One region of the Streptomyces sp. NPDC107546 genome, then DNA from elsewhere that is predicted to be linked to it. Evidence: riboswitches for the same ligand, from Rfam matches in the RefSeq annotation. Region 1 holds a riboswitch; each other region holds the start of a gene.
The links. A riboswitch is a leader RNA that binds a small molecule or an ion and turns the genes downstream of it on or off. The one in region 1 is predicted to bind S-adenosylmethionine.
Positions count from the first base shown of each region.

Region 2: it holds a riboswitch for S-adenosylmethionine, as region 1 does, so the genes downstream of both, ACZ7L1_RS32065 (amino acid ABC transporter permease) here and ACZ7L1_RS12980 (amino acid ABC transporter permease) in region 1, are expected to answer to the same signal.
Region 3: it holds a riboswitch for S-adenosylmethionine, as region 1 does, so the genes downstream of both, ACZ7L1_RS03070 (aminotransferase class V-fold PLP-dependent enzyme) here and ACZ7L1_RS12980 (amino acid ABC transporter permease) in region 1, are expected to answer to the same signal.

Region 1 covers NZ_JBVKBA010000007.1:172,875-180,004, reverse strand. The annotation lists gene ACZ7L1_RS13000 (LLM class flavin-dependent oxidoreductase) at 1-1,127, opposite strand, end outside; gene ACZ7L1_RS12995 (putative leader peptide) at 1,238-1,432, opposite strand; partial or broken gene ACZ7L1_RS12990 (ABC transporter substrate-binding protein) at 1,450-1,599, opposite strand; gene ACZ7L1_RS12985 (amino acid ABC transporter ATP-binding protein) at 1,680-2,465, opposite strand; gene ACZ7L1_RS12980 (amino acid ABC transporter permease) at 2,462-3,445, opposite strand; SAM riboswitch class IV at 3,773-3,882, opposite strand; gene ACZ7L1_RS12975 (glutathione S-transferase C-terminal domain-containing protein) at 3,971-4,855, opposite strand; gene ACZ7L1_RS12970 (hypothetical protein) at 5,363-5,926, shown strand; gene ACZ7L1_RS12965 (COG4705 family protein) at 6,122-6,928, shown strand; gene ACZ7L1_RS12960 (ABC transporter substrate-binding protein) at 6,994-7,130, opposite strand, start outside.
Region 2 covers NZ_JBVKBA010000032.1:50,962-58,091, forward strand. The annotation lists gene ACZ7L1_RS32045 (ABC transporter permease) at 1-760, shown strand, start outside; gene ACZ7L1_RS32050 (FAD-dependent oxidoreductase) at 788-2,392, shown strand; gene ACZ7L1_RS32055 (4Fe-4S binding protein) at 2,389-2,721, shown strand; partial or broken gene ACZ7L1_RS32060 (glutathione S-transferase family protein) at 3,103-3,393, shown strand; SAM riboswitch class IV at 3,432-3,540, shown strand; gene ACZ7L1_RS32065 (amino acid ABC transporter permease) at 3,863-4,843, shown strand; gene ACZ7L1_RS32070 (amino acid ABC transporter ATP-binding protein) at 4,840-5,637, shown strand; gene ACZ7L1_RS32075 (transporter substrate-binding domain-containing protein) at 5,701-6,726, shown strand; gene ACZ7L1_RS32080 (GNAT family N-acetyltransferase) at 6,816-7,130, shown strand, end outside.
Region 3 covers NZ_JBVKBA010000002.1:110,012-117,141, reverse strand. The annotation lists gene ACZ7L1_RS03075 (Lrp/AsnC family transcriptional regulator) at 1-271, shown strand, start outside; gene ACZ7L1_RS03070 (aminotransferase class V-fold PLP-dependent enzyme) at 314-1,675, opposite strand; SAM riboswitch class IV at 1,861-1,977, opposite strand; gene ACZ7L1_RS03065 (hypothetical protein) at 2,058-2,231, opposite strand; gene ACZ7L1_RS03060 (PRC-barrel domain-containing protein) at 2,257-2,613, opposite strand; gene trpD (anthranilate phosphoribosyltransferase) at 2,707-3,771, opposite strand; gene qcrB (cytochrome bc1 complex cytochrome b subunit) at 3,909-5,546, opposite strand; gene qcrA (cytochrome bc1 complex Rieske iron-sulfur subunit) at 5,543-6,601, opposite strand; gene qcrC (cytochrome bc1 complex diheme cytochrome c subunit) at 6,598-7,130, opposite strand, start outside.

The sequences.
Region 1 (7,130 bases):
CGGAAGGCGTCACGGCGCTGGAGCTCGGGGACCAGGCCCCGGGTGATGGCCGGGAGGTCATGGCCGACGACCGCGGGGCGCAGCCGGAAGCCGGTCAGCCCTCCGGACCGCAACTCCTCCAGCAGATCGGCGAGTTGAGCGGGGGTGCCGGTGAAGACGCGGGCGTCGCTGGTGTACTCGTGTCCGGCGAGATCGTCCAGGCGCTGCTTGCGGGCCGCGGCCCTGGCCGGGTCGTCGTCCAGGAAGACCACGAGGTCGCCGAAGACGTGCAACGGCTCCTCGGCACGGCCCGCCGTCTCCTGCTCGGCGCGGATCTCGGCGACGATCGCCCGGGCCTGGTCGGCGTCGTACGGGGTGACGTAGCCGACGTCCGCCTGGCGGGCCACCAGCCGGTAGGGGACGGTCTGGTGGGCGAGAGCGGTGACGATCGGCTGGCCCTGCGGCGGTCGGGGCGTGATGGACGGTCCCTTGACGCTGAAGAATCTGCCCTCGAAGTCGATGTAGTGCAGCTTGTCCCGGTCGATGAAGCGGCCGGTGGCGACGTCCCGGATCTCGGCGTCGTCCTCCCAGCTGTCCCACAGGCGCCGGACGACCTCGACGTAGTCGGCGGTCTCGTCGAACAGGTCGGTCACGACGCCCTGGGCGCCGGGGCTGTCGTAGGCGTCGATCCTCGGGATCGTGCGGCGGCCGAAGTGCGCGGCCTCGTTCGGACGCGCGGTGATCTGTACGCGCAGGCCCGCACGGCCCGTGCTGACGTAGTCCAGAGTGGCGATCGCCTTGGAGATATGGAACGGCTCCGTGTGGGTGGCCACCACGGTCGGCACCAGCCCTATGTGCCGGGTCAGTGGCGCGACACGGGAGGCGATGAGCACGGCGTCCAGGCGTCCGCGGACCTGGTCGGTGCGCTCGTCCGGGTCGAGGAAGTGGGAGGACTGGGGTCCGAGCCCGTCCTCGATGGTCACGAAGTCGAGCAGACCGCCTTCGGCCTCGGTGATCAGGTCGGTCCAGTATCCGGCCGTGAACAGGTCCCGGGGCCGGGCCACGGGCTCGCGCCAGGAGGCGGGATGCCAGCCGGTGCCGTCCAGGGCGACGGCAAGGTGCAAGGGGGAAGGGGAAGTCGAGGACACGAGTGGGTGCCTTCCTGAAGTCCGTACGAGATGGCCGGCCGACGCGAGCGCGCGCGGCGGAGGGCGGGCGCGGCTAGATGGGGGGTACCCCGGCCGAGGGCTGGGGACGGTCAGGAGCAACAGAGCGCGCCGGCCACGCGCAGCAGATCGATGTGGGCCCGGGAGTGCAGAAGCGGACGGCGGGACGGGTTCAGGACGCGAGCGTGCACGGTACGGGTCACGTCCTGCACCTCCGTCCGTACGGCCGTCGTGGCGCGCAGCTCGTCGTCGACGACAACAGCCCCGCTCCGCCGTCTGTTCCGCACTCCGGGAATCCCTTCGGTCAGGAGTTGTCGAGCGGCAGCCCGGGCGGGTTGACCTCGGACTTGGCGACGGCCTCGTTGGAGAGGTTCCAGGCGGCGAGCCACCTGGCGTACTGGCCGTTCTTGATCAGGTGGTTGACGGCGTCGGCCAGCGGCTTCGCGAGCCCATTGAGGCCGGTGAGCGGTGGAGGTGTGGGCGTGGGCGTGGGCGTGGGGGGAGGCTGTGGGGAGGAACGCGGAACCGGCGGGTTCAGAGCACCTTGCTCAGGAAGTCCCGGGTCCGCTCGTGCTTGGGGTTGTCCAGGACATCGGCGGGCGGCCCCTGTTCGACGATCCGGCCGTCGTCCATGAAGATCACCCGGTCGGCGCATTCGCGGGCGAAGCCGATCTCATGGGTGACGATGACCAGCGTCGTGCCGCCGCCGGCCAGGTCCTTGATCACGGCCAGCACCTCGCCGACGAGCTCGGGGTCGAGGGCGGAGGTGGGTTCGTCGAAGAGGATGACGCCGGGCCGCAGGGCGAGCGCGCGGGCGATGGCGACGCGCTGCTGCTGGCCGCCGGACAGCTGCCGCGGGTAGGCGCCGGTCCTGTCGGCGAGTCCGACCCGGCCGAGCAGGTCGAGGGCGAGGTCCCGGGCCTCCTGCTTGGTCAGCTTGCCGGTCGCCACCGGCGCCGCTGTCACGTTCTCCAGCACGGTCAGGTGCGGGAAGAGGTTGAAGTTCTGGAAGACGAACCCGATGCGGCTGCGCTGGCCCAGGATGACCCGCTCGCTCAGCTCCTTGAGATGGGCTCCGTGCCGGCGCACGCCGATGGGTTCGCCGCCGACGCTGACATAGCCGCGGTCGGGCTTCTCCAGGTGGTTGATCACCCGCAGCAGGGTGGACTTGCCGGAGCCGGACGGGCCGAGGATCACGGTCACCTCGCCCGGCCGCACGGTCAACTCCACGCCTTGCAACACCTGGTGGGCGCCGAACGCCTTGTGCACGTCGTGCACCTGGATGGCGGCGGGGCGGGTCTGAAGCGTGTCGGTGGTCATACGGCGGCCTCCCTGCGCGCACGGGCCCGCAGCTCGGCGAGACCGGTGCGGAGCTTCTGCAACGGGGTCGGCAGCAGTGCGCGGGTGGCACCGCGGGCGTAGTACCGCTCGACGTAGAACTGGACGACGGACACGAGGCTCGTCAGGATCAGGTACCAGACGGTGACGACCAGCAGCAGCGGCACGATGTCGCCGGGGTAGGTGCTGCCCATGGTCTGCGCGGAGCCGAACAGGTCGAGCAGCGACACATAGAACACCAGTGAGGTGCTCTTGATCAGGCCGATCAGCTGGTTGACGTAGTTCGGGGTGATGGACCTGAGGGCCTGCGGAAAAACGATCCGCCTGAACTGGTGGCCCTTCGGCAGGCCGAGCGCGGCGGCCGCCTCGTGCTGGCCCTGGTCGACCGAGAGGATGCCGCCACGGACCACCTCCGCCGCGTACGCCGCCTCGTTCAGGCTCAGTCCGACGACGGCGACGACCATGTCGGTGGCGAGCTTGGACTCGTCGAAGCTGAAGAAGGCCGGGCCGAAGGGCACGCCGACGCTCAGCGTCTTGTACAGGGCGCTGAAGTTGTAGAGGAAGATCAGCACCACGATCAGCGGTATGGAGCGCAGCGCCCACACGTACGTCCAGCTGACCGCGCGCAGGACCGGGCTCTTCGAGAGCCGGGCCAGTGCGAGCACGATTCCGCCGAGCAGGCCCAACACAGCACTGAGCGCGGTGACTTCGAGCGTGATGAGCAGCCCGTCGAGGAGGGTGGGACGCAGGAACCAGTAGGCGAAGCGGTTCCACTGGTAGAACGGGTTGGACACCAGGCCGTGGACGAACTGGGCCACGAGGACCAGCACGATCGCCGTGGCGATCCAGCGGCCCGGCCGCCGCAGGGGCAGTACCCGCTGGATCGCGGGGGGCTTGACCGCGGTGTATTCGTCGGGCGGCGCCGGGGCGAGGGACACGGCAGCTCCGGGGGGTTCACTCATGACAGGCTCCAGCGGAGTCGGACGCCCCGGGCGGCTCGCCACGGCACCGCCCGGCGGCGCGGGCCGCGGCGTGACGAGGCTGGTGAAGCGTGAGTGCACCGGGGGTGGGACGGAACGAGGGCACACCGCGGCGGCGGTGCGCGTCAGGGATTCAGAAGGCCGTCAGCCGCGACAGCGGGCAGAGCCCGGGGTGGTACACAGCGCGCTGTTGACGCGGAGCAGGTCGACGGAACGGTTGGCGCACAGCAGGACGCAGCCACGCAGCCGCACTGCGGCTGTCCTGGAGGCTGCGTACATCACTGTCTCCGTCGTTTTCCGGCCCGGGGGGCCACGCGCTTACCGAAACGTCATCCGGTCGGGTCGTCACCTGGGGCACCCCACCGCGGTGCGAGGGTTGCCGGTCAGCCAGCCAGGGCTTGTCGCTGACGCTCATGACCTTTGTGGCCGTAAGTCAATACAGGCGCCGCAAGCGATGTCAACGTCCGTCCACCAGGTGATACTTACCCAGCGGCGCCGTTCTCCCTCTCAACTCGTCCCGCTGCACGCGCCGTTGGGGACGTGCGAGGCCCAGTCCAGGATCTGCACCGCGGCGCCCGCGGCTTCCAGTCCCCGACAGTGCGCGTGATGCCGCCGGGCGATACCGGCGTGGTCGAGGTGCGGACCGAAGGCCGGGTGGGCGGCCAGTCGGCGGGCGTACGCCCACAGGTGCGGGTGGTCGGCGATGCGGTGCACCGCGGCGGCGTCCAGGTGCCAGCGGTGCACGGTGTCGAGCTGCACCAGACTGACCCACAACTCCACGTCCGCTGCGGTGAGCCGGTCACCGAGCAGGTACTCCTGACGGGCGAGCCGTCCCTCCAGTGACCGCAGGGTGCACAACAGCGAGGTGAGCGCGGCCTCCCGTTCCTCCGTGTCGGCGTCGACGCGTCCGGCGCGCTGGGCGGCCGCGTCGATGCCCTGCTCGCACAGCCGCTGGACGCCCTCGATCTCGGCGTTCGCCCCCTGCGGATACAGCGCGGGGCGGTCCGTGCCGAAGTGCCGCGCCAGGTCGCGCATGATGTCCGGGGCGTGGGTGCTGACGATCCGGCCCGACCAGTCGTCGCTGAGCACCGGTGCCAGGGCGGCTCCGGGGTAGCGGTGGGCACTGGCCTCGTACAGCGGACGCAGCGCGGAGTACTCGCCGCCGGGTCCGTCGGGCACCGCGGGCAGCAGCGTGACGGGACAGACGTCGTCGAGGCCGAGCAGGCTGTGCGTGATGGCTATCCGCAGACAGTGCGGACACGCCAGGGACAGGTGGAGACGGTAGCGGCGCGGCACGGCGTAGTGGCCGCTGCGCGCGTCGCAGCCGATCCGGCCACGGAAGGCGGGGACCGGCTGTGCGGACGGGAGTGCGGTCAGGGCATGGGCGGACATGTCTCTCCCGGGGTTCTGGGACGCGAGGGTGCGGGGGCGGTGGCCCGCGGGCAGGCGGCGCTCCCCGGCGCGGGATGGCGGGGGCGCGGGATGGCGGGGGCGCGGGGTGGCGCGGCGTGGCTCCGCCGGTCTCAGCGCCGGCGGCTGCTCGCGCTGCAGACGCGCAGCAGATCGATGTGACGGCGGGAGGTCAGCAGGAGGGACTGCCGGCGCGTGCGACGAACACGGCTGATGACCGGCCTCAGGCGCCCCATGTTTCCCTACCTGTCCACTAGGAAATCTCCTTGGAGTGTCGATCCGGCCGCGGCCCGCGTCAAGAGGGGAGTCCGCAGTGTGAGAGAGACGCGTTTCGCGGAGCGGCTCCCCCAACCGGGGCACTTCCGGTGGTCCGACTTGCTGATATACGGGCCCGTACGGCAGGGTGTGCCGAGGGCCGCCGCGTGGGCGGGCCAAGCTCCTTCCGGATTCGGGGAACCACCCGGGACCGTTCAAGCAAGGAGCACATACATGAGTCCTGAAGGCAGGACGCCTTTCTCCCTCAGCCCGATGGTGCGTCAGAGGTACAGGAAGGCCGGCAAGCTCGCCTCGCTCGCGCTCGTCATGGCGGTCGGACTCGCCACTCCCGCCGCGGCTGTCGGACACGGCGACACAGCGCACAGGAACACAGCGCTCGGCGGCGACGACTGCGAGCACCGTACGGGCATGCCCAGCGGCGACCACGACAAGGACAAGTGTCCGAAGCCGAAGCCGCCCGTGCCGGGCTCGGGGTGCTTCGACATCGACTCGACAGTTCAAGATCCTGACAAGTTCGTCTCGGTCATCTGTAACGGGCAGACGTACGTCCTGACGGTCCGGGAGACTCCGCCGAGCGGAAACCCGGTCGTCATCGGCGGTTGGCAACCGGTAGGACCGAGCAACGTGATCGACGCGACACTGTCGAGTCGCGCCAACGTGGTGTACGTCACCGTGCTGACTGCGAACGGCAGAGTGTTCGAGGCCAGTTGCCCAGCGACGGAACCGCTCGGGACGTGCACCACCTTCGTCGAGCTTCTCCCCCGGCCTCCGGCGTGATCGGCCGACCTCTGTAGCGGCTGCCCGTGCGTGGCATGAGCCGCAGCGGGTGGCACCACACCGCAGCCGCTCTTCCCTATCGGGAGGGGCGGCTCGACGGTTTCCGGCCTGTTCGGCAACGCCTGCACCAGAAGATCCAAAACAATGGCAAAGGGCCCTGTGGAATCAGCAGTTCCCCATGTCATCGTGCCTGCCATGAGCACAGAGCACGTCCTTGACGACCGACCCCCCGCCCATCCCCGCGCCCGCATACGCGGGATGGCGAACAAGGTCCCGGAAGTCACCGTCTACTTCTGGATCATCAAGGTTCTGACCACCGGAATGGGCGAGACCGCCTCCGACTACCTGGCCCGTCTGCTCGGCCCGATCCCGGCGGTCGGTCTCGGCACCGTCGCCTTCCTCGGGTCCCTGGTCCTGCAGTTCGCGGTCCGCCGGTACGTGGCCTGGGTCTACTGGACGGCCATTGTCATGGTCAGCGTGTTCGGCACGATGGCCGCCGACGTCCTGCACGTGGGTCTCGGCGTGCCCTACACCCTCTCGACGCCGCTGTTCCTGGTGGCGCTGGCCGCCGTGTTCGCCCTGTGGTACGCGAGCGAGCGGACCCTGTCCATCCACAGCATCTCCACCCGGCGCCGCGAGACGTTTTACTGGGCTGCCGTGCTCGCCACGTTCGCGCTCGGCACGGCCGCGGGCGACCTGAGCGCCACGATCGGCCTCGGCTACCTGGGGTCCGTCGCTCTGTACGCCGTCGCCATCTCTGTGCCGGCGGTCGCCCACCGCGCGGGACTGCTGGGCGCGGTGGCCGCGTTCTGGTCCGCGTACGTCGTCACCCGCCCCCTCGGCGCGTCGCTCGCCGACTGGATGGCCCTCCCGTACAACCGCGGCGGCCTGGACTGGGGCCTCGGCCCGGTGACCCTCTCCTGGACGGTCGCCATCCTCGGCTTCGTCGCCTATCTGGCGGTCTCGCGACGCGATGTGCGGAGCGACTCGGCCGCCGTGTGACATGGCACCGCCCCGCCTGCCGCTGGTGCGGACAGGCGGGGCGACGTCGTATCAGTGCCGGAGGCTCAGCCGTCCGCCCCCGCGGGGGTCGTGGTGGTCTTGAAGCCCTCGGTCTTGTTGGCCTGGACGGCGAACTCGTTGGTGAACGTCTTGCTGAGGTCCACCGACCCCTTCACGTTGCCGACCAACTTCTCCGTCGCCA
Region 2 (7,130 bases), on a different contig from region 1:
GGAGCGCGCGCCGTTCCTGTGGCTCCTGGAGCGCGAGATCCTGCGCTTCCTCACCATCTGGCGCTACAGCATCGTCGGCCCAGTAATGTCGACCGTGCTGTTCGTCGTCGTCTTCGGGTCGGCCCTCGGACAGCACGTCGACACCATCGACGGCATCGGATACGGCAGCTTCATCGTGCCCGGTCTTTTCACCCAGGCGATCGTCAACGTCGGCTTCTTCAACGGGACGACCAGCCTGTTCGAGGCCCGCCGGGACCAGTACATCAACGACGTGTTCGCGAGCCCGCTCAGGTGGTGGGAGATCAACGCGGCGCTGGTGGGCGGCGGCATCGCCCGAGGCGTCGTCGTGGGCGCGGGCGTCCTGGCGGTCGCACTGCCGCTCACCCACGGCGGCACCCCGGCCCGGCCCCTCGTCTTGCTGCTCGGCACACTCGGCGTGCTCCTGGTCGCCGCACAGGTCGGCGTGATCGCCGGCGGCCACGCCAAGTCCCTCGACCACGTCTACTCCATGGAATCGATCATCCTGCTGCCGCTGGGCCTTCTCGGCGGCGTCTTCTACTCGGTCCACCAACTGCCGCAGTTCTGGGACGTCCTGAGCCGCCTCGACCCCGTCTTCTGGCTGGTCCAGGTCGAGCGGATCGGCTTCCTCGGCCAGGGCGACGTCGGCGCGGACTGGGCCCTCGCCGTGGTCTGGGCCCTCGCGGCGGTACTGACGGCCTGGTCGGCCGCGATGTTCGGCACCGGTCGCCTCAAGCCCTGAACCCCGCAACGGAAGGAACGCAACGTCATGACGAGCACCGAACCGGAACAGACCCTGTCCACCGACGTGTTGGTGATCGGCGGCGGCCCCGCGGGCACCTGGGCCGCAATCAAGGCCGCTCAGGCCGGTGCCGACGTCGTTCTGGCCGACAAGGGCTACACGGGCGCGAGCGGAGCGACCGCCTCCGTCGGCACCGGCATCTGGTACGTCGACGACGTCCCCGAACTGCGGGAGGGCGCCATGGCGAGCCGCGAGGCGCTCGGCGGATTCCTCGCCGACCGCGACTGGATGGCGCGCGTCCTCGACGAAACCCACGCGCGCATGGACGAACTCGCCCGCATCCAGCGCTACCCGTTCCCCGTCGACGCCCACGGCCGTCAGTTGCGCGGCGACCTTCAGGGACCCGAGTACATGCGCCGGCAGCGCACCCGGGTACGGCGGCTCGGCGTCCGCATCCTCGACCACACTCCCGCGCTGGAGCTCCTGACCGACGCCGACGGCGTCGTCTCTGGCGCGCAGGCGCTCGACCGCACGACGGGCGACACCGTCCGCATCGAAGCGCGGGCGGTCGTGCTCGCCGCAGGCGGATGTGCGTTCCGCTCCAAGACCCTCGGCTGCGACGTCAACACCGGGGACGGTGCGCTGCTGGCCGTGGAGGCGGGGGCGCGGCTGTCGGGGATGGAGTTCTCCAACGCCTACGCCATCGCCCCGAAAGGCACGTCGCTGACCAAGACCGCCTACTACTCCTGGGCGACCTTCTACCGCGCCGACGGCTCGGTGCTGGAAGGTGCGGGCAGCACCCGCGGCCGGTCGGTGATCGCGAGGACGCTGCTCACGGAGCCGGTCTACGCCCGGCTCGACCGAGCCGGCCCTGACGAACAGCGGGCGATGCGCAAGGGTCAGCCGAACACCTTCCTGGTCTTCGACCGGCTGGGCATCGACCCCTTCACCGACCTGTTCGAGATCACTCTGCTGGCCGAAGGCACGGTACGCGGGACGGGTGGTGTGCGCATCGCCGACCACGACTGCTCGACCGACGTCCCCGGTCTGTACGCGGCCGGCGACACCGCGACCCGCGAGCTGATCTGCGGCGGCTTCACCGGAGGCGGCAGCCACAACGCCGCGTGGGCGGCGTCCTCGGGCAGCTGGGCGGGCCGGGGCGCCGCCGTGTTCGCCAACCGGCGGGGCCGACCGGGCAGCCGACTGCGGTCCGTGGGGACGGCCGGCCTTCGCCCGACCGGTGCCGTGAACGTCGGCCATCGTGAGGTCGTCGCCGCCGTACAGCGTGAGGTCCTGCCGTACGACCGCAACTACCTGCGGCACGCGGACCGTCTCGAGCCGGCTCTGCGGTCGCTGCACGGGACGTGGTCCGCGATCCGCGAAGGGCTGGGGGCGAGCGGTGAGGAGCTCTTCCGGGCCAGGGAAGCGGCCGCGATGGTGGCTCACGGCCGCTGGATGTACCACGCGGCACTGCAGCGCACCGAATCGCGCGGTATGCGCAAGCGGGCCGACAAGCCGACGCAGGATCCGGCCCAGCACTATCGGCTGCTCACCGGTGGGCTCGACGAGGTCTGGAGCACTCCCGAGCCGGCGTCGCGGGCACTGGTCACGATCGGAGGCCGAGCCGCATGATCGAGATCGTCGAGCCGGACCGCTGCATCGCCTGCGACCGGTGCATCGAGGTGTGCCCGACGCGCGTCTTCGACCGCGGCGCCGACGGCGTTCCGGTGATCGCGCGACAGGACAGCTGCCAGACCTGCTTCCAGTGCGAGGCGTACTGCCCGACCGACGCGCTGTTCGTCGCCCCGCTGGTGACCGCGGTCGCTCCGGGCTCGCGCTTCCGTGATGTGACACAGCTCGAGGAATCCGGTCTGCTCGGCGGATACCGGCGTGAACTCGGCTGGGGCAGGGGAAGGACGCTCGGTGCCCGCACCGCGGTCGGACCGGAGTATCCGGACTGACCGGCCTGAGCCGGCGCAGGTTCAACACCCAGACTCCTCACTCGGCCGAGGACGCTGGACACCGACCTCGAAGGTTGACTTGTCGCACGCCACTCTGACGATCCGCAAAAGTGGGCAAAGGTCGCAGGTTCAAATCCTGTGGTCACGACGGTGCGAAGGGTCCTCGCGGGCGAGAGCCGGCGGGGCCCTTTTGTGTGAGCCTTCAGCAGTGAGCACGCTGCTCGTCGGCACGTCACCCACGCCGACTCGTCCGACGCCGGATACACCGCGCACCACGCGATGTCCTCGGGCGCCCCGACCCGGCCGAGGACATCGGTGCGAGTTCCATCACAGGAGACCGTCGCCTCCCGACGGTTGCTATGGGAAACCTGTGCCCTGCGCTCCGCCGCCGATGTCGAGTTGTGGGTCGCCCTGGTCCAGCTCGACACCGTGCACCGCGATCACCTGGATGCCGCAGCCGTCCAGCGCGTCGCCGACCATCCCACGCTGTGGGCCCACGGCTGCCGCCTGGCCGTTCACCCGGCCCTCGGCGGCCACCTCGACCTCGACGGCATCGAACGCCGCCACAGCGCCCACTGCCGGGGCCTGGAGGACTCCGGAGCGGCCATCCGTATCCTGGACTGGACGGCCTACGCCGCCCTCTGGCCGTTCCATCTGGTGGACCGCCGTTGACATATGTTCGGGCCGTTGTCTTAATTACGGCTCAGAACGGTCATGAGTGTCAGCGTCAAGCCCTGGCTTGCTGACCGGCAACCCTCGCGCCGCGGTGGGGTGCCCCAGGTGACGACCCGACCGATGAAGTTTCGGTAAGCGCGAGGCCCCCAGGGCCGGAAGAGTGACGGTGACGCCATGCACGCAGCTCCCAGGACGGCGACGCGCCGCCCGCAGGGCTGCGTACGGCCGTATGCGAACCTGCTCGTCGCCGACCGTGCCGTCGATCTGCTCCGCGTGAACAGCGCACTGTGTACCGCACCGGGCCGTGCCCGCTGTCGGGGCTGACACCTCCCCGCAGTCCCCGCACTTCCTGACGAACACCGCGCCCGCGGTGTGCCGTTGCCCTCCCCGCCCGGTACCTCGCCGTCGTGTGCGCCGCCGCATGCCGCCGTGCTTCCGGGATGTTCCCACCCAGCCGGAGCCCACCATGAGTGAACCCCCTGGAGCCACCGTCATCCTCGCCGAGGCGCCGACCGCCGACGAACCGTCAAAGCCCCTCAGCGCACAGCGAGTTCTGCCGCTGCGGCGCCCCGGACGCTGGATCGCCACCGCGGTCGTACTGGTCCTGGTCGCCCAGTTCGTGCACGGACTGGTCACCAACTCCTTCTACCAGTGGGACCGCTGGAGTTACTGGTTCCTGCGCCCCACCATCCTCGACGGCCTCGTGATCACCCTCGAAGTCACCGCCTACAGTGCGGTGCTAGGTCTTGTCGGCGGCATCGTGCTCGCACTGGGCCGGCTCTCGAAAAGCCCGGTGCTGCGCGCGATCAGCTGGACCTACGTCTGGGCGCTGCGCTCGATCCCGCTCATCGTGGTGCTGATCTTCCTCTACAACTTCAGCGCCCTGTACAAGACGTTGAGCGTCGGCATCCCCTTCGGCCCGGCCTTCTTCTCCTTCGACGAGTCGAGACTCGCCACCGACATGGTCGTCGCGGTCGTCGGCCTCAGCCTCAACGAGGCGGCCTACGCGGCCGAGGTGGTCCGCGGCGGGATCCTCTCCGTCGACCAGGGCCAGCACGAGGCGGCCGCGGCGCTGGGCCTGCCGAAGGGCTACCAGTTCCGCAGGATCGTCTTCCCGCAGGCGCTGCGCTCGATCATCCCGAACTACGTCAACCAGCTCATCGGCCTGATCAAGGGCACCTCGCTGGTCTTCTACGTCTCCCTGCTCGACCTGTTCGGCTCCGCGCAGACCATGGGTTCCACCTACCCCGGCGACATCGTGCCGCTGCTGCTGGTCGTCACCGTCTGGTACCTGATCCTGACCAGCGTCGTCTCCGTCGTCCAGTTCTACGTCGAGCGGTACTACGCCCGCGGTGCCACCCGCAGCCTGCCGCCGACGCCGCTGCAGAAGCTCCGCACCGGGCTCACCGACCTGCGGGCCCGTATCCGCCGGGAGGCCGCCGTATGACCGCCGACACCATCGAGGCCCTGGCGGACGTCGAGGCCGCCACCGTCGTGGTCCACGACGTGCACAAGTGGTACGGCACCCACCGGGTGCTGAACGGCGTCGACCTGACGGTCCGGCCCGGCGAGATCACCGTGATCCTCGGCCCGTCCGGTTCCGGCAAGTCCACGCTGCTGCGGGTCATCAACCACCTGGAGAAGCCCGAGATCGGCTACGTCAGCGTCAACGGCGAGCCGATCGGTGTGAAGCGGCACGGCGACCGCCTCAAAGAGCTGAGCGAGCGGGCCATCCTCACCCAGCGCAGCCGGATCGGCTTCGTCTTCCAGAACTTCAACCTGTTCCCGCACCTGACCGTGCTGGACAACGTCGCTGCCGCGCCCGTCGCCACCGGGAAGCTCGGCAAGCCCGAGGCCCAGAAACTCGCCCGCGAACTCCTCGACCGGGTCGGCCTCGCCGACAAGACCGCCGCCTACCCGCGCCAGCTCTCCGGCGGCCAGCAGCAGCGCGTCGCCATCGCCCGAGCCCTCGCCCTGCGCCCCGGAGTCATCCTCTTCGACGAGCCCACCTCCGCCCTCGACCCCGAGCTCGTCGGTGAGGTCCTCGCCGTCATCAAGGACCTGGCGACCAGCGGCACCACCCTCATCATCGTCACCCACGAGATCGGCTTCGCCCGCGAGATCGCCGACCGGGTCGTCTTCATCGACGGCGGCAAGATCGTCGAGCAGGGCCCGCCCTCCGAGATCCTCGACAACCCCCGGCACGAGCGGACCAGGGACTTCCTCAGCAAGGTCCTCTGACCCTCCGCACCCCCAGACCTCCCCCCACGCCACCCTCATCACCTTCAGCGACAAGGAACGGCCATGCCCACCCAGTTCACCCGACGCAGCCTGATACGCGGCATCACCGCGGCGACCGCCGTCGCCTCCCTGGCCACCGGGCTCGCCGCCTGCGGTGGCAACAGCGACGCGGCCACCGCCACCGACAGCGCCAAGTCCGGCGAGGTCGTCATCGGACGTGTCTCCAACGGCGCCGCCACCCAGACCACCATCAAGGTCTCCGAGGTCAAGTCCATCAGCGCCGAACTGCCCGCCGCCGTCAAGAAGAGCGGCAAGCTGGAGATCGGCATCGGTGCCCTGCCCGCCGGGTTCCCGCCGCTGGCGTACGTCGGCAACGACCAGAAGACCCTCACCGGCTCTGAGCCCGACCTCGGCCGCCTGGTCGCCGCGGTGTTCGGTCTCAAGCCCGAGGTGAAGAACTCCACGTGGGAGAACCTGTTCGTCGGCATCGACAGCGGCAAGGTCGACGTGGCCTTCTCCAACGTCACCGACACCGAGGAGCGCAAGAAGAAGTACGAGTTCGCCTCCTACCGGCAGGACAACCTCGCCTTCATCGTGCCGAAGAAGAGCACCTGGAACTTCGACGGCAACTACGAGAACCTCGCCGGCAAGACGATCGCCGTCGCCTCCGGCACCAACCAGGAGAAGATCCTCCTCGAGTGGAAGGACAAGCTGGCCAAGGAGGGCAAGAAGCTCACCGTCAAGTACTTCCAGGACAGCACCAGCACCTACCTGGCCCTGAACAGCGGCAAGGTAGACGCCTCCTTCGGCCCCAACCCCGGTTTCGCCTACCACAACCGTCAGGTGGCCAACACGCCCAACGCCACCCGCACCGCGGGCACCTACTCCGGCGCGGGCGCGAACCTGCAGGGCCTGATCGCGGCAACGGCGAAGAAGGACAGCGGCCTGGCCAAGCCGCTCGCCGACGCCATCAACTACCTGATCAAGCACGGTCAGTACGCCGAGTGGCTCAAGGCGTACAACCTCTCCAACGAGGCCGTCGCCAAGTCCGAGGTCAACCCGCCGGGCCTGCCGCTCGACAACTCCTGACCACCGTGCGCCGGGGACTCCACCGTCGCCCCGCGATGGAGTCCCCGCGCGCTGGACACCCCGAGCCGCACCCCGGAGACCGCCACACCATGTCCGTCACCACCCTCGACACCAGTTCCTCGCACATCCTGGACAACCCCGCCTGGGCCGCGCTCACCGGCCCCCACGCCCACTTCGCCGAACGCATCGGCCACGCCGCTCGCTATCACCAGGACGTGGCTCCCTTCTACGCCGTCTCCGACGAGGACGACCCGCGCGCCTGGGCCGACCTCGCCGCGCTCGTCGGCCCCGGCGGCACCGCTTCGGTGCGGGGCGTGACCGAGGCGGCGGAGGGCTGGGAGGTCGTGCGCACGGGGCACGGCGTCCAGCTCGTGGACACCGCCCTGCGCGCGGAGCCCGACCCC
Region 3 (7,130 bases), on a different contig from region 1:
GATCGTGCTCATCAAGACCAGCGTGGACCGGATCCCCGAGATCGCGGAGCGGATCGCCTCGCTGGATTCCGTCAGCGAGGTCTTCTCCGTGACGGGGACGTACGACCTGATCGCCATGGTGCGGGTGAAGGAGCACGAGGAGCTGGCGGACGTCATCCCCGGGCGGATCAGCAAGATCCCGGGGGTCGAGGCGACGGACACCCACGTGGCGTTCCGTACCTACTCCCAGCACGACCTGGAGGCGGCGTTCGCGATCGGGCTGGACGCCTGATCCGCCCGATCCGCTGAACGCCGCCTCACCGGCCCTACCGGTTCAGACCGCCGGGACGCAGCGGCCGTTCTCCGTGCGGTACTGCCACCGCGCGCCGTCGCTCACCAGTTCCGTCACCGCGTTGACGAAGCGCTCCACATGCTCGTCGGGGGTGCCGGCGCCGAAGCTCACCCGGATCGCGTTGAGGGACTTCTCCCCGGGCGCCGCCTCGGGGGCGCCGCACTCGCCCTGGGTCTGGGGGTCGCTGCCGAGCAGGGTGCGGACCAGCGGGTGGGCGCAGAACAGGCCGTCGCGGACGCCGATGCCGTACTCGGCGGAGAGCGCGGCGGCGAAGTGGGAGCTGTTCCAGCCCTCGACGACGAAGGAGATCACGCCGACGCGGGGGGCGTCGTCGCCGAAGAGGGAGAGGATCCTGACCTCGGGGACGTCGGCGAGGGCCTCCGTGACCCTGCGGATCAGGTGCTGCTCGCGGGCGACCAGGGTGTCGAAGCCGGCCTCGGTGAGGGCCTTGCAGGCGGAGGCGATGGCGTAGGCGCCGATCACGTTCGGGGAGCCGGCCTCGTGACGGGCCGCCGTGTCGTGCCACTCCACGTCCACTCCTCCGTCCGTCCGGCGCGTGACCTTGCGGCTGGCGCCGCCGCCCGCGAGGTACGGCTCGGCCTGGCGCAGCCAGTCGGCGCGGCCGGCCAGGACGCCGGAGCCGAAGGGGGCGTAGAGCTTGTGGCCCGAGAAGGCGACCCAGTCCACGTCGAGGTCCTTGACGGACACCGGGTGGTGCGGGGCGAGCTGGGCGGCGTCCAGGACGATACGGGCGCCGTGCGCATGGGCGGCCGCCGCCAGCTCCTGTACCGGCCACAGCTCACCGGTGACGTTGGAGGCACCGGTGACGCAGACCAGGGCCGGGCCGTAGGGGTCGCGGTCGGCGAGGGCGCGCTCCAGGGTCTCGACGGCCTGCCGGGGGCTGCTCGGGGCGTCGAGGTAGGTGACCCGGGCGTCCCGCCACGGCAGCAGGGAGGCGTGGTGCTCGGTCTCGAAGACGAAGACCTGGCAGTCGGCCGGGAGGGCGGCGGCGAGGAGGTTGAGCGAGTCGGTGGTGGAGCGGGTGAAGACCACCTGGTCGGTGTCGCGGCAGTCGAGGAACTCGGCGACCGTGCGGCGGGCGTTCTCGAACAGGTCGGTGGACAGCTGGGAGAGGTAGCCGGCGCCGCGGTGGACGCTGCCGTAGTACGGGGCGTACGCCGCCACGTCGTCCCAGACGCGCTGCAGCGCGGGGGCGCTGGCCGCGTAGTCGAGGGCGGCGTAGGTGACGTCGCCGCCGGTGACGAGCGGGACGGTGACATCGCGCCCCAGAACGGGCAGCGGGGCACAGACGGACTGGTCGACGGCAAGGGTGGAGACGGACATGGGTGTACTCCCGTAGGGCAGGCGAGACTCACCGGTGCCGGAGGCGCGCACGGGCGCAGCGGTGTCCACGGCACGGAGAAGGTGAAAGGAAAAAGGAGCGCGGAGGCGGGGCTCTGCGGCCCTAACGCATTCGCTTGCTCACGGAAGGCTCCCTCGAACGACCAGGACCCCTGGAAGGCACGAGGGGTCCGCGCTTGCCGCAGACCTCGCTGCCTGCGACCTGGTCCTCACCCGGGGCACCCCGCCACGGACGGAGGGTTGCCGGACAGCCGGCCGGGGCCGAATGGCTGTCGCTCATGACCTGATGTGGAAACTACGACAGGTGATCAGCTGCTCGCAACTTCTGTCCGTATACCGGGACGGGCGGACCCGTCCCGGTGCGTCACCGAATCAGGTGGTGCTTCGAGTGCCGCCCCCAGCGCATACCGAACAGAAGGAGGCTGGCCAGGAAGACCACTATGCCGATGATCAAGAGGTAGAACAGCCCCTTCACGACCACGCCGATGATGCCCAGGGCGACCGCCGCGAGGATCAGGAACAGGAAGAACGCCATCATGGTGACCACTTCCCTCGGCCCGGGGTCAGCGGCGCGCGAGACGGCGTCCGCGGTCGGCACCGGGCTCGTAGGACCTGTCGTAGTGTTTGAAGATCTCTTCTTCCCGCTCGACCGGCAGCACGTCGTCCACGCCGATGGACGGCGCTTTGCGTACCTGCCCCTTGGAGTGGGCCACCTGGACGTATCCGGGTCCCACGGTCGCCTCGTCGATGGGGACGAAGACGAGCCTCTGCCGGGTCACCAGCCCGGTGCGGACGGTGGCCATGGCGGGCGTGTCGGTGGTGGTGTCGACGTACACCGCCTCAAGGGACCCGATCTTGCGGCCCTTGGCGTCGATCACGTCCCGGTTGCGCCACTCGCGGATATCGGCTGAATGGATCATGCCCAGCCTCCTTGCGGCCCGCGGGAGAGCTGCCTTTGTCTCACTGTACTCCAGCCAGCCTGACCTGGCCTTTTCCGCGGGGCGTGCCCGGAGTCAGGCGTTACTGGCGGCCACCCACCGCTCCAGGGCACGCTTGGCCGCGCCCGAGTCGATCGACTCGGCGGCCTTGGCCATGCCGGTGCGGATCTGGTCCGCCAGCGGGCCGTCACCCGGCTCCAGCGCCACCAGCGCCGCTGCAGAGTTCAGCAGGACGGCGTCCCGTACCGGGCCCGTCTCCCCGTCGAGAAGGCGGCGGGCGACCTCGGCGTTGTGGGACGGGTCGCCGCCGCGCAGGGCCTGAACCGGGACCAGTTCGATACCGGCGTCCCGCGGGTCGAAGGTCTCCTCGGTGACCTTGCCGTCGCGGACGATCCAGACGTGGGAGGTGGCAGTCGTCGTCAGCTCGTCGAGGCCGTCGTCGCCGCGGAACACCAGGGAGGAGTTGCCGCGCTCGGCGAGCACCCCCGCGATCATCGGCGCCAGTCGCGGGTCTGCGACGCCGACCGCCTGGGCCTTCACCTTCGCCGGGTTGGTCAGCGGGCCGAGGGCGTTGAAGACGGTCCGGATACCCAGCTGACCGCGCGCGGCGGCGACATGGCGCAGGGCGGGGTGGAACTTCACCGCGAAACAGAAGGTGATGCCCGCCTCCTCCGCGACCTGCGCCACCCGCTGGGGCGTCAGGTCGAGGTTGACGCCCAGCTTTTCCAGGACGTCCGACGAGCCCGACGCCGACGAGGCCGCGCGGTTTCCGTGCTTGACGACCTTGGCCCCCGTGCCGGCCACCACCAGCGCCGACATCGTGGAGATGTTCACCGTCTTCGCGCCGTCGCCGCCCGTGCCGACGATGTCGACCGTGCGACCCGACACCTCGATCACGTTGGCGTGCTCGTACATCGCCCGGACCACGCCGGTGATCTCCTCGACGGTCTCGCCCTTGGCCCGCAGCGCCACCACGAACCCGGCGATCTGCGCGTCCGTCGCCTCGCCGCGCATGATGCGGTCCATCGCCCAGGCCGTGTCGTCCGCGCTCTGGTCGCGGCCCTCGAGGAGCCCGTTCAGCACCTGGGGCCAGGAACGGCCCGCCGCGGTGTCGCCTCCAGCGGGGTGCACAGCGCTCATAAGCCGCTCCTGGGTCGGTGTCCCGGACTACGGGACGCGAGTCTCGAACAGGTCCACCCTATCCAGCTGGAGGCATGGCGAAGGGCCCCGTCCGAACACCGGACGGGGCCCTTCGACCGTGGCGTGGCGTGCAGCGATCAGTGGTGGCCGTGGCCGCTCGTGATCTCCTTGTATTCCTCGACCGTGGGCTTGGGGATCTGGTTGTTCTCCCCGTAGTACGCGTTGCTGAGCTTGGCACGCAGCTTCGCTGAGCCCTTGATCTTCCGCTCGACGCCGTTCTCGTCGACCGTCGGGCCGAGCTCGGCCGGCTTGTACTGCTCGTGCGCCGTGAGCGTGTGCAGCTGCTCCTGGCTGAGCGGCTCGTGGACCTCGATGAACTCACCGTGCGGCAGCCGCTTGATGATGCCCGACTCGCGGCCGTGCAGCACCTTGTCGCGGTCCCGACGCTGCAGGCCGAGGCAGATCCGCTTGGTGACGATGAACACGAGCACCGGCACCACGAAGAAGGCGACGCGGACGAACCAGGTGATCGCGTTGATCGACAGGTGGAAGTGGGTGGCCCACAGGTCGTTGCCACCACCGACCAGCAGTACGAAGTACCACGAGATCCAGGCGGCACCGAACGCGGTGCGCGTCGGAGCGTTGCGCGGCCGGTCCAGGATGTGGTGCTCGCGCTTGTCGCCGGTGACCCAGGACTCGATGAACGGGTAGACCGCGATCGCGACCAGGACCAGCGGGAAGATCACCAGCGGGACGAACACACCCAGGACGAGCGTGTGACCCCAGAAGTTGATCTCCCAGCCCGGCATCGTGCGGATCAGGCCCTCGGAGAAGCCCATGTACCAGTCGGGTTGGGCGCCCGTGGACACCTGGTCCGGACGGTAGGGGCCGATGGCCCAGATGGGGTTGATGGTGGCGATCGCCGCGATGGCCGCGATGACGCCGAAGACCAGGAAGAAGAAGCCTCCGGCCTTGGCCATGTACACCGGCATCAGCGGCATCCCGACGACGTTGGTGTTCGTCTTGCCGGGGCCCGCGAACTGCGTGTGCTTGTGGTAGACGACCAGGATCAGGTGGCCGACCACCAGGCCGAGCATGATGCCCGGGAGCAGCAGGATGTGGATCGAGTAGAACCGGGCCACGAAGTCGCCGCCCGGGAACTCGCCGCCGAAGAGGAAGAACGACAGGTACGTGCCGACGATCGGCACGGACAGGATCGCGCCCTCCATGAAGCGGACACCGGTGCCGGAGAGCAGGTCGTCCGGGAGCGAGTAACCGGTGAAGCCGGTGAACATGCCCAGGACGAACAGCAGGAAGCCGAACAGCCAGTTGATCTCACGCGGCTTGCGGAACGCGCCGGTGAAGAAGACGCGCATCATGTGGACGAACATGCCGGCGAGGAAGATCAGCGCCGCCCAGTGGTGGATCTGCCGGACCAGCAGACCGCCGCGGACGTCGAAGCTGATGTGCAGCGTCGAGTTGAACGCCTCGCTCATCAGCTGACCCTGAAGCGGCACGTAACTGCCGTGGTACACCACCTCGTTCATCGACGGGTGGAAGAACAGGGTCAGGTAGACACCCGTGAGGATGATGATGAGGAAGCTGTAGAGGCAGACCTCGCCCAACATGAACGACCAGTGGTCGGGGAAGATCTTCCGCATGTTCGACTTGGCCAGGGTGTAGATGCCCAGGCGTCCGTCGGCCCAGTCGGCGACGCGCTCGCCGGCCGGTGCCCGTCCGCGCGACGCGGACCCGTTGCTCGTTGTAGTGCTCATCCGCGCTCCCAGAAGGCAGGACCGACGGGCTCCTCGAAGTCGCCGAGCGCCTCGAGGTAACCGTCCGCGTTGACGCCGATGCGCAGCTGCGGCAGGGCGTGACCGGCCGGGCCGAAGATGACCCGGGCCCCGTCGGAGAGGTCGAAGGTGGACTGGTGGCACGGGCAGAGGACGTGGTGCGTCTGCTGCTCGTACAGGGAGATCGGGCAACCGACGTGGGTGCAGATCTTGGAGAACGCCACGATGCCCTCGTGGGACCAGGACAGTTCCTTCTTGTCCTTGATGTTCTCCGGCTGCAGCCGGACGATCATCAGCGCCGCCTTGGCGATCTCCACCTGGAAGTCCTCGCTGGTCTCCTCCAGGCCCTCGGGCTTGGCGAAGGTGAGCGAACCGACCTGGACGTCCGAGGGACGCAGCGGCTGGTTCGTGTTCATGTTGACGAGGAGCTTGCCCTTGGACCACATCGTGTGGCGCAACTTCGTCCCGGGCAGGGAGCCGAGGTCACGCAGCAGGAAGAGGCCGGAGAGCGGGAACATGGCCAGCGCGCCGAGCATCGTGGTGCGGATCAGCTTGCGGCGGCCGATCACCGACTCCTTGGCGCCCTGCCGGAAGTCGGCCATCACTTTGGCCTTGACCTCGGGGGACGCCTCGACCGGGTGACGCTCGTCGGCGATCTCCACGTCGGACATCAGGGTGCGGGCCCAGTGGACCGCACCCGCGCCGATCGTGAACAGCGCCACGCCGAGCGTCAGGCCCAGCGCGAAGTTCATCGCGCTGATGTGCCCGATCGGGAAGACGTAGATCGACTTGTCGTTCGGGATCCCGACGTACGAGGCGATGAAGCCGATGGTGGCCAGCATCGACACGGTGAACAGCAGGGCGACCGTGCGCTCGGAGCGCTTGGCGGCCCGCTCGTCGATGTCCTGGATGCGGTGCTCGTGGGGCGGCAGCCCCGGGTCGGCGAACGGGTTCTCCTCGTCCGCGACGGCTACCGCACCGGACTCGGTGTCCTGCTCAGCGGGCAGGTTCTCTTCTGGAATGTCGTGGCTACTCATGACTTCTTGGCCTTTGCGGTCCGAGCGGCGACCCAGACGGCGACGACGATCAGCGCGCCGAGGCCGAAGATCCAGGCGAACAGGCCCTCGGAGACCGGGCCGAGGCCGCCCAGCTTGAGACCGCCGGGGTTCTCGGTCTGGTCACCGTTGACCGCGTTCAGGTACGCGATGATGTCCTTCTTGTTCTGCTGCGACAGCGTGGTGTCCGGGAAGGACGGCATGTTCTGCGGGCCGGTCTGCATGGCCTCGTAGATGTGCTTGGGGTCGACACCCTCAAGGCTCGGGGCGAACTTGCCGTGCGTCAGCGCGCCACCCTCACCGGTGAAGTTGTGGCACTGCGCGCAGTTCGTACGGAAGAGCTCCCCACCCTTGGCGATGTCGGCGCCTTCCGGGCTGTAGTCGTTCTTCGTCGGGATCGCCGGGCCGGCGCCGAGGGACGAGATGTACGCCGCGAGCTGGTCGATCTGGGTCTGGTTGTAGATCGGCTTCTTCCGCGGCACCTGGGCGCCCTGCGAGGTGGCGGCGGGCA